3 regions of the Kocuria salina genome follow, and region 1 is predicted to be linked to each of the others. Evidence: riboswitches for the same ligand, from Rfam matches in the RefSeq annotation. Region 1 holds a riboswitch; each other region holds the start of a gene.
The links. A riboswitch is a leader RNA that binds a small molecule or an ion and turns the genes downstream of it on or off. The one in region 1 is predicted to bind S-adenosylmethionine.
Positions count from the first base shown of each region.

Region 2: linked by a shared signal. The riboswitch ahead of E7Z53_RS05155 (methylenetetrahydrofolate reductase) and the one ahead of E7Z53_RS03710 (acyl-CoA dehydrogenase family protein) in region 1 are both predicted to bind S-adenosylmethionine.
Region 3: linked by a shared signal. The riboswitch ahead of E7Z53_RS00155 (O-acetylhomoserine aminocarboxypropyltransferase/cysteine synthase family protein) and the one ahead of E7Z53_RS03710 (acyl-CoA dehydrogenase family protein) in region 1 are both predicted to bind S-adenosylmethionine.

Region 1 covers NZ_SSSF01000001.1:793,288-797,352, reverse strand. Annotated here, with positions in the region: gene E7Z53_RS03715 (MFS transporter) at 1-476, opposite strand, end outside; gene E7Z53_RS03710 (acyl-CoA dehydrogenase family protein) at 480-1,853, opposite strand; SAM riboswitch class I at 1,967-2,061, opposite strand; gene moeB (molybdopterin-synthase adenylyltransferase MoeB) at 2,193-3,368, opposite strand; gene E7Z53_RS03700 (thiazole synthase) at 3,365-4,065, opposite strand, start outside.
Region 2 covers NZ_SSSF01000002.1:227,169-231,233, reverse strand. Annotated here, with positions in the region: gene E7Z53_RS05175 (amino acid permease) at 1-484, shown strand, start outside; gene E7Z53_RS05170 (VOC family protein) at 567-983, opposite strand; gene E7Z53_RS05165 (SRPBCC family protein) at 986-1,483, opposite strand; gene E7Z53_RS05160 (ArsR/SmtB family transcription factor) at 1,487-1,840, opposite strand; SAM riboswitch class I at 2,092-2,198, shown strand; gene E7Z53_RS05155 (methylenetetrahydrofolate reductase) at 2,269-3,195, shown strand; gene metE (5-methyltetrahydropteroyltriglutamate--homocysteine S-methyltransferase) at 3,252-4,065, shown strand, end outside.
Region 3 covers NZ_SSSF01000001.1:25,486-29,550, reverse strand. Annotated here, with positions in the region: gene E7Z53_RS00165 (thiamine pyrophosphate-dependent enzyme) at 1-306, opposite strand, end outside; gene E7Z53_RS19925 (Lrp/AsnC family transcriptional regulator) at 548-1,000, shown strand; SAM riboswitch class IV at 1,114-1,235, shown strand; gene E7Z53_RS00155 (O-acetylhomoserine aminocarboxypropyltransferase/cysteine synthase family protein) at 1,273-2,601, shown strand; gene E7Z53_RS00150 (cystathionine gamma-synthase) at 2,610-3,797, shown strand; gene E7Z53_RS00145 (tellurite resistance/C4-dicarboxylate transporter family protein) at 3,869-4,065, opposite strand, start outside.

The DNA.
Region 1 (4,065 bases):
AACCCGCGGTGCCGGGCCGGTGAGTGCTCCACGCTCAGCAGCGCGGAGCCGCCCCACTCGGCACCCGCGGACAGGCCCTGGAGGATGCGCAGGACCACGAGCCCGACGACGGCCCACCAGCCGATCACCTCGTAGGTGGGCAGCAGGCCGATCAGGGTGGAGGCCACGCCCATGAGCAGCAGGGAGGCCACCAGCAGGGCCTTGCGGCCGATCCGGTCCCCCAGGTGCCCGGCGATGATCCCGCCCAGGGGCCGGGCGATCACCCCGACCGCGAGCGTGGCGAAGGACGCCACGATACCGCCGAGCTCGGTGGCCATGGGGAAGAACTGGACGTTGAAGACGAGTGCGGCGGCGGTGCCGTAGAGGTAGAAGTCGTACCACTCGATGGTGGTCCCGGCGAAGGCCGAGGCCAGGACGCGCTTCTTGCCGTGGACGATGCTGCTGCGGCCCGGGGCGGCCGTGGTCGTGGTGCTCATGCGTCAGGCTCCTGGGGTTCGGTCGGCGTCGGTCGTGGCATCGGTCGTGGCATCGGTCGCGGCGTCGGTCGTGGCGTCGGTCGTGGCGCCGGTCCTCGCGTCGCCGATGGCGTTCAGGCCCTCCGGCAGGGTGCCGTTGATGAGGTAGTCGCCGAGGGCTCGGGCGCGGAAGGCGATCGGGTTGTGGGTGGCCACGGTCTGGGCGTTGCGCCAGTGCCGGTCCAGGCCCTTGGCCGTGGACGTGGCGGAGGCGCCCACGGTGAGGAACAGGTCCTGGGCCGCGCCGAGCGCCAGCTCCGGCACGGTGACCTGGGCGTGCTCCACGGCGATCTCGGACTCGTGCAGCGCCGCCGGGAGGGCCCCGGTGAAGTCCGGCCGGTCGGCGCCGGCCGCTGCGGCGGCGGCGATCCCGGCGTCCAGGGCGCGGGCGGCGTGCAGGACGGTGGCCTCGGCGGCGAAGGCCTTGGCGGAGATCCGCCCGGTGGCCTCCTGGATCAGCGGGTCGTCGCGGAACGGCAGGCCGAGCCCGGTGTTGAAGGTCCGCCGGCGTCCGGCGATGGTCTCCACCGCGTCCCGCCGGGCCGCCCGGGCGATGCCGGCCAGCACGGCCAGCAGCACGAGCTGGAAGAAGGCGGCCTCGTGGACGGCCTCCGCGCTGCCGGCGGTGCGGTCCAGCACGGCGTCCTCCGGGACGCGCACCCGCTCGAAGACCGCGGTGCCGGTGCCGGTGAGCTTCTGCCCGAAGCCGTCCCAGTCGTCCTCGAGCGTCACGCCCTCGGCGTCCGTGGCGACGACGGCGAAGCGCCGCCCGTCGCGGCCGTCCAGGGCGGCCGAGACGCGGGTGTAGTCGCAGAAGACGGAGCCGGTGGCGTAGAACTTCCGGCCGGTGAGCTCCCAGCCCTCGGGGGTCCGGCTGAGCACGGTGTTCAGGGTGCCCAGCGCGTTGCCGCCCTTCTCCGTGGAGGCGTTGCCCACGGTGGCCCCGGCCAGCACCCGCGGGTACCAGACCTCCTGGAGCTCCCGGGGCAGGAAGCGCAGGGACTCCACGAAGCCGTGGTGGGAGCGGTAGAGGTGGGCGATGTTGGAGTCGGCCTCGGCCAGGTCGACCAGCAGTTGGGTGAAGTCCTCGAGGCTGACCCCGGGGCCGCCGTGGGCCGCCGGGACGCGCAGGGCGCCGAACCCGGCCCGGTCCAGCCGGTCGACCTCCGCGTAGGGCAGCGCGCGCCGGAGGTCCCGGTCCAGGGCGCCGGCGGCGATCTCCGCGAACAGGGGCCGGAAGTGCTCCCGCAGCCCGGCGTAGTCCCCGGGCAGGCCGGCGGGGAGGTCCGTGCCGGCGCGGGGATGGGCGGTGGTCTCCTCGACCGTGCTCGGGGTCATGCGGTGGTCCTCTCGGTCGCACCGAGGATTGCCGGTCGGCCGGTCGCGCCGGGGGCGGGCCCGGTGGCGGCAGCGCCGGAGGCTGACGTCACGGACCGACTGCAGATCCGGGATCTCCATCGGTTCTGGCATTAGCACCCTGACCCCGGAGGAGGGCGGGTTGCTGCGGCGTCGTCGAGCCAGATCTCTCAACCGCTCTGAATGGGGCGCTTGCCATGGCATCAGACCGCCCGGTCCGGGACCAACCGGATGACGGGCGCACGTCATGGAATGTCACGACGGCGTCACAGAAAGTCACGTGCTCCGTAGCGGTGTAGTGGTGTGCCGCAGGAGACCGGGTCAGTAGACCGGCTGGTCCGGGTCGACCTGCGCCACCCAGGCGAGCACCCCACCCTCGAGGTGGCGGACCCGCTCCTCCCGCCCGGCGTAGAAGGACCGCAGCGCGGCGAGCGCGGTCGCGGAGCGGGCCCCGGCCTTGCAGTGCAGCACGAGGTCCGTGCCACGGGCCTCCGGGGGCAGGGCGTCCGCGCCGCGGTCGAGGATCTCCTGCAGCGGGACGGGCACGGCGCCGTCGATGGCCACGAGCTCCCGCTCCCAGTCCTCGCGCACGTCCACCAGGGCGAAGGACGCCTCCCCGCGCTCCCGGCGCTCGAGCAGCCGGGCCAGCTCGGCCGACCCGACGGTCTCGGAGGCGTCCGCGCCGGGCAGCGCGCAGACCGCGGCGGGCTGGGCCACCGCGGTGACCGGGGCGGCGTCGGGATCCGGGGTGAGCCGCATCTCGCGCCAGGTCATCGCGAGCGCGTCGTGCAGCAGCACCCGTCCGAGCAGGGGCTCCCCGGTGCCGGTGACGAGCTTGACGGCCTCGGTGACCATGACCGCGCCGACGGTGGCGGGGAGCATGCCGAAGACCCCGCCCTCGGCGCAGCTGGGCACCTCGCCGTCCGGCGGGGCCTCGGGGTAGAGGTCCCGGTAGGTGGGCCCGTGCCCGGCCCAGAACACGCTGACCTGCCCCTCGAAGCGCAGGATGGAGCCCCACACGCAAGGCGTGCCGGTCAGGGCGGCGGCGTCGCTGACCACGTAGCGGGTCGCGAAGTTGTCGGCGCCGTCCAGGACCAGGTCGTACCGGCCGATGATGTCCACGGCGTTGTCCGCGTCCAGCCGGACGGGGTGGGTGCGGACCTCCACCAGCGGGTTGAGCGCGGTGACGGCCTCGGCGGCGGAGACGGCCTTGGGACGGCCGACGTCGGCGGTCGTGTGCACCACCTGGCGCTGCAGGTTGGAGAGCGCCACCACGTCGTCGTCGACGATTCCGAGGGTCCCGATCCCCGCCGCGGCGAGGTACTGCAGGGCCGGGGACCCGAGCCCCCCGGCGCCGACGACGAGCACGCGGGCGTTCCGCAGCCGCCGCTGGCCGAGGGTCCCGATCCCGGGCAGGGTCAGGTGCCGGGCGTAGCGCTCGAGCTCCTCGCGGGTCAGTTCGGGGCCGGGCTCCACGAGCGGGGGCAGCGGGCTCACGGCCGCTCCCCCACGGGCGCCCAGTCCCCGCGCGGCACGTCCGCCGGGCCGGCTGAGGGGCCGGCGGACGGCCCGGCACCGGCGGCGTCCGTGTCGATCCGCCCGGCCATCGGCGAGGACGCGTGGGCGTGGCGGCGGGCCGGGATGCGCCCGGCACCGGCGGCGAGCCGGCCGGCGAGCACGGCGTGGCGCATGGCGGTGGCCATCGCCACCGGGTCCTGGGCGCGGGTGACGGCGCTGGCCAGCAGCACGGCGTCGCAGCCCAGCTCCATGGCCAGGGCGGCCTCGGAGGCGGTGCCGATCCCGGCGTCGAGCACCACGGGCACGGACGCCCGGGAGGCGATGAGCTCGATGTTGTGCGGGTTGAGGATGCCCAGCCCGGTGCCGATGGGGGCGCCCAGGGGCATCACCGCGGCCGCGCCCAGATCCTCGAGGCGGCGTGCGACGGCCGGGTCGTCGGAGGTGTAGGCGAAGACCTTGAAGCCGCGGGCCACGAGCTGCTCGGTGGCGTCGAGGAGCTCCACGACGTCGGGCAGCAGCGTGTCCTCGTCCGCGATGACCTCGAGCTTGACCCAGTCGGTCTCGAGGGCCTCCCGGCCGAGCTCGGCGGTCAGCAGCGCGTCCCGGGCGGTGTAGCACCCGGCGGTGTTGGGCAGGATCCGGATGTCGTTGCGCTCGAGCAGCGCGAAGAGGGAGT
Region 2 (4,065 bases), on a different contig from region 1:
CTCGGCCCTCAACGCGAACATCTACGGCGCGTCCCGGATGCTCTGGTCGCTGGCCCGCCGCGGCTCGGCGCCGCGGGCCTTCGCCGACGTCTCCGACCGCGGGGTCCCCCGGAGCGCGGTGGTCGTCTCCGTGCTCTTCGGCTTCGCCGCCGTGGTGCTCAACTACCTGTGGCCCGAGACCGTGCTGCTGTGGATGCTCAACACCGTGGGCGCGACCTGCCTGGTCGTCTGGGGGCTCGCGCTGGTCTCGCAGATCGTCCTGCGCCGCCGCGCGGACCGGGACGGCACCGAGCTGCCCCTGCGGATGTGGGCCTTCCCGTGGCTGTCGTACCTGGCGCTGGCGCTCCTCGCCGGGATCGTCCTGCTCGGGCTGCTCGACGGCGCCGTGCGGGGCCAGCTCCTGCTCACGGCCGGGCTGGTGGCGCTCATCGCCCTGGCCTCGAAGGTGCTCGGCCGCCGGGCCGAGCAGGCCCCGCAGGACTGATCCGGCGGAGCCGCGGCCCCGCCGGGGCCACGGGCACAGGACATGCCGCGGTGCGCGGCCGTCACCGGCGCCGGTGACGGTGTCAGAGGCGGTGCTCCGGCGGGATCAGCGGGCGCTCGGCGCGGACCCGCAGCTCCTGGACCGCCCACGAGTTGCCGTCGGGGTCGCTGAAGCCGAAGACGGTGCCGCCGTCCCGCTCGTCGAGCACCGTGATCCCGCTCACCTCCACGCCCCGGGACAGCAGCTCCTCGCGGGCCGCCCGGGCGTCCGCGACCACCAGCTGGAGCCCGCGCAGGGACCCGGGGGCCATCTCCCGGTGGGCGGGGAGGTTGCCCACCACGATCGAGCAGCCGGACCCGGGCGGGGTCAGCTGGGCGATGTCCATCTGCTCGGTGGTGGTGTGGTGGTCGAGGTGGAAGCCGACCTGGTCCCGGTAGAACTCCACGGCCCGGTCGACGTCGCGCACCGGCACCAGCACCACCTCGAGCGTCCAGTCCACGGTCAGGCCCCGCCCTGCGCGGTCCGCCCGCCCAGCAGCTCCTCGAGCCGCTCGTAGCCCTCGGCCACGCCCTTCTCCATGCCGGATCCGACCATCCCGTCGCGGGCCTCCTGGGACGCGTGGACGGTGTGCCCGCGCAGCCGGCACCGGCCGTCGCCCAGGTCCTCGAAATGCAGGTACTCCAGGTCCACGGCGTCGGGCCAGCCCTCGTACTCGAAGGTCTGGACCACGAGCTCGTTCTCGCGCACCGTGTGGAAGACGCCGCGGAAGGCGTACTCCTCGGTGCTGTCCTCGCCGCGCTGGACGAACCGGTAGGCGCCGCCGGGGCGGAACTCGAAGCCGTCGATCCGGGTCCGCAGCCCGCGCGGCCCGATCCACTGCCGGAACAGCTCGGGGTCGGCGTGGGCGCGGAAGACGTCGGCCACGGGGTGGTCGAACTCGCGCTCGAAGTCGATGAAGGGCAGGCCGTCGGGGACGGTCAGGTGCAGGGCGTGTCCCATGGTTCAGTCCTGGGTGTGCTCGCCGCGGTCCGCGGCTCGGGTGTCGAGCACGGCGTCGAGGCGGCGGAACTGCTCCTCCCGGACCAGCCGGTACCGGTCGATCCACGCGGTGAGCGCCTCGAGCCGTGCGGGGTCCAGGTGGACGGGCCGGCGCTGAGCGTCACGGGTGCGCGTGACGAGCTGCGCCTGCTCGAGGACCTGGATGTGCTTCGAGACCGCCTGGAGGGAGATCGCGAAGGGTTCCGCCAGTTCGGTGACCGTGGCCGGGCCGCGGCTGAGCCGGGCGACGATGCGGCGGCGGACCGGGTCGGCCAGGGCCAGGAAGGCCCTGTCGAGCTCGTCGTCGCCGGGATCCACGGTGTTCGTCAACTGATTCCTTGATCAACCTGTTGGTTGTCAAAGACTAGGCCGCCCGCCCCGGCCCGGCAAGACCCGAGACCGGATCGTGACGGCCCCGGACCTGCGCTCCTCATGGGCCTCGCCGCCGGTGCGTCGTCGCGCGTCCGTGTTGCGTCCTGTGACGCCGCGGTCGTCACAGTCGGCGCACCGGCGTCTTCTGGGCGCCCGCACTTGGCAGCGCGGCGGGGCAGCCGCTGGAATGGGTCCTGCATCTATCCAGAGCGGCCGAGAGACCTGGCTCGTCGACGCCGCAGCAACCATCCGCGCCCCCGCCACGGGGTGCGCGGAACGGTGCTCCCGCCAGGACCGATGGAGCTGTCGCAGCCTCCCGGGTCCACTCCGGGACGGCTGCTGCCCTCCCTCGGGGTGACCCTTGGAGGAAGAACGTGACACCACGCCCGACCGCCCGGCCGGCGCCGCCGTCCCTGTCCTACGAGCTCTATCCGCCGCGCAGCGCGGCGAGCGCCGACACGCTGCTGCGGACCATCGAGGAGCTCGAGCCCACCCGTCCCGACCACGTCTCGGTGACGTACAGCGGGGACGAGCAGCGCCGGGACAGCTCGCTCGCCCTGCTCGACCACCTCCTGGCGCGCACGAGCCTGCGGCCCCTGGCCCACCTGACGTGCGTCGGCAGCACCCGGGCCGAGCTGGAGCAGACCGTGGCCGCACTGGTCCGCCGCGGCGTCCGGGGCGTCCTGGCCCTGCGCGGCGACCTCGACCCGGGGGCCGAGCCGGGCGAGCTGCGGCACGCCGGCGAGCTCGTGGAGCTCGTGCGCGAGGTCGAGCAGCGCCACACCGCGGCCCTGGCGGCCGGCCGGCTCGCCGTGGGCGTGGCCGCCTACCCGACCCGGCACCCGGAGTCGCCGTCCTTCCGGCACGACGTCGAGGTGCTGCTGGCCAAGCAGCGCTCCGGGGCGGACTTCGCGATCACGCAGGTCTACTTCCGCCCGCAGCGCTACGAGCGCCTGGTCGCGGCGGCGCGGGCGGCCGGGGTGACGATCCCGATCGTCCCGGGGATCATGCCGGTCACCGACCCGCGGCGGCTCCGGACGCTGTGCCGGCTGGCGGGCCTGGCGCCCCACCCGGGCCTGGCCGCCGCGCTGGAGGACGCGCCCGGTCCTGCCGAGCGGCACCGCGCCGGCGTGGCCTTCGCGGCGCGGCTGGCCCGCGCCGCCCTGGACGCCGGCGCCCCCGGGCTGCACCTCTACACCTTCAACGAGCACCGGGCCGCGCTCGACCTGCTGGAGCACGTGGACCTCCCGCGCGTCCCGCACGTGCCCGTCGCGCTCGAGGACCTCCTGCTCCCCGCCTGAGCACGCGCCCACCCACCGTTCCGCACGACCCCTCGACACCTCTTCAGGAGACCACCATGACCACTGTCCCGTTCCCCGCCGCCACCATCACCGGCTACCCCCGGATCGGCCGCCGCCGCGAGCTTAAGAAGGCCCTGGAGGACTACTGGGCCGGGCGCTCGACCCGCGAGGAGCTCGAGTCGGCGGCCGCCGACCTGCAGCTGGCGACCCACCGCCGGCTCGTGGAGCTGGGCCTCGGCGCCCGGGACTCGTCCCTGCCCGCGGCGTTCCCCCTCTACGACCAGGTCCTGGACACCACCGTGGCCCTCGGGGCGGTGCCGGCCCGCTTCGCCGACCTCGCCGACGCCGAGGGCCGGCTCGGCCTCGACGCGAGCTTCGTGCTGGCCCGCGGCGACGCCGGGCGCGCTCCCCTCGAGCTGACCAAGTGGTTCGACACCAACTACCACTACCTCGTGCCCGAGATCGGCCCGGAGACCCCGCTCCGCGCCACCGCCGACCGGCTCGTGGCCGACGTCCGCCGCGCCGCCGCGCACGGCTTCACCGTCCGCCCGGTCCTCGTGGGCCCGGTGTCCTTCCTCCTCCTCGCCAAGGCCGACGACGACGCCCCCGCGGGCTTCGACCCGCTGCAGCGGCTCCCCGAGCTGCTGCCCGTGTACGCGCGGCTGCTCCAGGAGCTCGCCGCCGCCGGCGCGGACTGGGTGCAGCTGGAGGAGCCGGCCCTCGTGGCGGACCAGGACGTCCCCGGCGAGCAGCTCGCCTCGTCCGTGTGGGACGCCTACACGGGCCTGACCGCCGTGACCGGGCGCCCGCAGCTGTTCGTCACCACGTCCTACGGCTCCCCCGGGCCGCTGCTGCACCCGCTGGCCTGCT
Region 3 (4,065 bases), 770 kb from region 1:
GGCCTCCTGGCCGTGGCTGGACGGGTAGACGGCCATCCGGCCCTGGCGGACCAGCGCGGAGTTCTGGTCGTTGACCCGCCGCCCGACCACCAGCTTCTCGTAGGCGCCCAGCAGGACGTCCGGGGCCGGCAGCGGGTACTCGTGGCCGGGGCCGGTGCCCTGCTCCTCGGGGGCGAGCAGCCGCCCGCTCGGGTCGACCATGCGGATCTCGCCGCGGGCCGGGAGCATGTACTGCTCCGGTGTGATGCCGAAGCTCTGGGAGGCCCGGAGGATCGGGTCCTCGGGGGTCTCGACGGTCTGGCTCATGGTGTCCCCTCGGTCGGTCCCCGGTGCGGCCGCGGTCCGGGGAGGGCAGGAAGGTGGTGCGGCTCTGTCTCCCCAGTATGGGAACCGGGCATGGTTCGTATCCACAGAGCGGGGAAAATGCAGAAGTCTGAGACGGACAGTGCACCGCGCGTGGACGAAATGTTCTAGTGTGGCGTGGAGCACACGCATTCGTCCGTCACGTTCCGGGCCCCGCGCCCTACCCGCCCCGAAGGAGCCCGCCGTGCCCTCGACCCCCGTGCCGCTGGACGAGACCGACCGGAAGATCCTCGCGGAGCTGTCCCGGGACGCGAGGCAGTCCGTGACGGCGATCGCCGCGGCCGTGCACGTCTCCCGCGCCCACGCCTACGCCCGGATCAACCGACTCCGGGACGAGGGGGTGATCCTGCGCTTCAGCACCGTGATCGACCCGGTCCGGGCGGGCCTGCAGGCCTCCGCGTACGTGACGCTCAAGCTCCAGCAGAACACCTGGCGGGAGCTGTGCGCCCAGCTCCAGGCGATCCCCGCCGTGCACCACATCGCCCTGGTGGGCGGGAACTTCGACGTCATGCTCCTCGTGCGGGCCGTGGACACCGTGCACCTGCGGCAGGTGATCTTCGAGCACGTCCAGCAGCTGCCCGGCGTGGTGGACACCCAGACGTTCCTGATCTTCGAGGACATCGACACCCGGGCCTGACGCGCCGGCCCCGCGCCGGGCCCGGCGCGCACGGCCGGCGTCACGAACCGTCACGGTCGTCATCTTCCGACGCGGAGGGACACCCACTACCTCTGCGCATAGTGTTGTTCCAGCTTCACGAGACGTGACCGCCAAGCTCCGACTTGGTCACGCACCAACCCCATGCTCATTGGGTGGTTCGGATGAGGAAGCGGCCTGCATCTTCCGCGGCGTGCCCACCGGGCCCGCGCGGATGACCGGTGCGGGTAAGAGCAAGGCACAGGAGCAGCGCCATGTCCATCCCCGTGACCGACCACGACCTCGCGACCCGGCAGATCCACGCCGGCACCCACGACCAGGTCACCCAGCGCACCCTGACGGTGCCGATCTACCAGACCGCGGCCTTCGAGTTCCCGGACTACGAGGCGGCCCGGCAGATGTTCGCCCAGACCCGGGCAGGCTTCACCTACACGCGCACCGGCAACCCCACGGTGGCCGTGCTCGAGCAGCGGATCAGCGACCTCGAGGGCGGCGCGGGCGCCGTGGCGACCGGCTCGGGCCAGTCCGCCGTGGCCGTAGCGCTGCTGGCCCTGCTCGGCCAGGGCGCCGGGAAGCACCTCGTGGCCTCCGAGAAGCTCTACGGGGGCACGGTGGACCTGCTCACCGACTCCTTCGCGGACTACGGCATCGAGGTCTCCTTCGTGGACCCCACCGCCCCGGGGGCGTGGGCCGCGGCCGTGCGCCCCGACACCCGCGCGTTCCTGCTCGAGTCCATCGGCAACCCGCTGGCCACCCTCCCGGACCTGCCCGGGATCGCCGACGTCGCCCGGACCGCCGGGGTGCCCGTCGTCGTCGACAACACCCTCGCGTCCCCGGCCCTGTACCGGCCGCTGGAGAAGGGCGCGGACATCGTGGTGCACTCGGCCACCAAGTTCCTGGGCGGGCACGGCAACGCGCTCGCCGGGGCGGTCGTGGACGGCGGGACCTTCGACTGGTCCGCCCGGCCGGACAAGTGGCCGCAGTTCACCCAGGCCCGCGCCCGCTGGGGCGGGCTCAGCCTCGTCGACAAGTGCGCCGCCGCCAGCCCCTACCTGCACCTGGTCCGGGCGAAGTACGTGCACGACCTCGGCACCACGCTCTCCCCGTTCAACGCCAGCCAGATCCTGCAGGGCACCGAGACCCTCGACCTGCGCGTGGCCCGCCACACGGCCTCGGCGCTGGCGGTGGCCGAGTTCCTGGCCGGGCACCCCGCCGTCGCCCGCGTCCACCACCCCGGCGTGCCCGGGGACCCCGGCGCCGGGATCGCGGCCCGGGACTTCCCGCGCGGGACCGGCTCCGTGTTCTCCTTCGACCTCGCCGCCCCGGACGGCGCCGTGGGCCCGTTCATCGACGCGCTCCGGCTGTTCAAGCTGGTCGCCAACATCGGGGACACCCGCAGCCTCGTGGCCCACCCGGCGGCCATGACGCACTGCCGCCTGACCCCCGAGCAGCGCCGGGCCGGCGGGATCGCCGAGACCACGATCCGGCTCTCGATCGGCCTCGAGTCCCCCCAGGACCTCGTGGCCGACCTCGGCCAGGCCCTCGACACCGTCGTCACCGCCGTCCAGACCACCCGGAAGTGAGCCCCGCCATGACGTCCCCCACCGAGACCCGCACCCGCCACCGGGGCTTCACGACCACCGCCGTCCACGCCGGCCAGGAGCCCGACCCGCTGACCGGGGCGGTCATCCCGCCGATCTACCAGACCTCCACGTTCGCCCAGGACGGGATCAACGTGCTGCGCGCCGGGCACGAGTACAGCCGCGGCTCCAACCCCACCCGCAGCGGCTTCGAGGAGCAGCTCGCGGCCCTGGAGCGCGGCGAGCGGGGGTTCGCGTTCGCCTCGGGGATCGCGGCAGAGGACGCCCTGCTGCGCGCCGTGCTGCGCCCGGGCGACCACATCGTGCTCGGCGCCGACGGCTACGGCGGCACCAACCGGCTGATCACCCGGGTCCTCGCCCCGTGGGACATCGGGCACACGCCCGTGGAGATCACGGACCTCGACGCCGTCCGGGCGGCCGTGCGCCCCGGCGCCACGAAGGTGCTGTGGCTCGAGACGCCGTCCAACCCGCTGCTCGGCATCGCCGACGTGGCGGCGTGGGCGCAGCTGGCCCGGGACGCCGGGGCGCTGCTCGTCGTCGACAACACCTTCGCGTCCCCGTACCTGCAGACCCCCCTCGAGCTCGGCGCGCACGCCGTGGTGCACTCCACCACGAAGTACATCGGGGGGCACTCGGACGTGCTCGGCGGCGCCGTGGTCGTGGGCGCGGCCCAGTGGCGCGGGGCCCCGCTCGCCGAGGCGGTCGGCTTCCAGCAGTTCGCCGCCGGCGCCGTGGCGGGCCCCCAGGACAGCTACCTGGCCGCCCGCGGGCTCAAGACCCTGAGCCTGCGGATGGAGCGCCACCAGGACAACGCGCAGCGGATCGCCGAGTGGCTCCTGGAGCGCCCCGAGGTCGCGCAGGTGCTCTACCCCGGGCTGCCCGGGCACCCCGGCCACGCGCTCGCCGCCGCGCAGATGCGCGGGTTCGGCGGCATGGTCTCCTTCCGGCTGACCGGCGGGGAGGCCGCGGCCCGGGCGGTGGCGGAGGGCACCCGGCTGTACTCGCTGTCGGTGAGCCTGGGCGGGGTGGAGTCCCTGATCTGCTACCCCTCGGAGATGACGCACGCCTCCGTGAAGGGCACTGCGCTGGCCGTGCCCGTGGACCTGGTGCGGCTCTCGGTGGGCATCGAGGACGTCGAGGACCAGTTGGAGGACCTCGAGCGCGCGCTCACCGCCTGACCGGTCCTTTCCGCCCGGTCGGCTGCGCCGCCGGCGCCGCCGGCGGCGCCGGCGGCGCCGGTTCCGCCGGGTCAGCGGGCGGCGCCCGGTCCGCCCCCTGGGTCCGGCCTGACGGCCGCGTCCGGCTCCGGCCAGGCCGGAGCCGGATCCTCCCGGCCGAGGAGCAGCCGGCGGACCAGGTGCACGAGCATGGCAGTGAACACCATCGCCCAGGCGCTCAGGGCCACCCACAGCCAGACGGCCCCGACCAGACCCACGATCGGCAGGT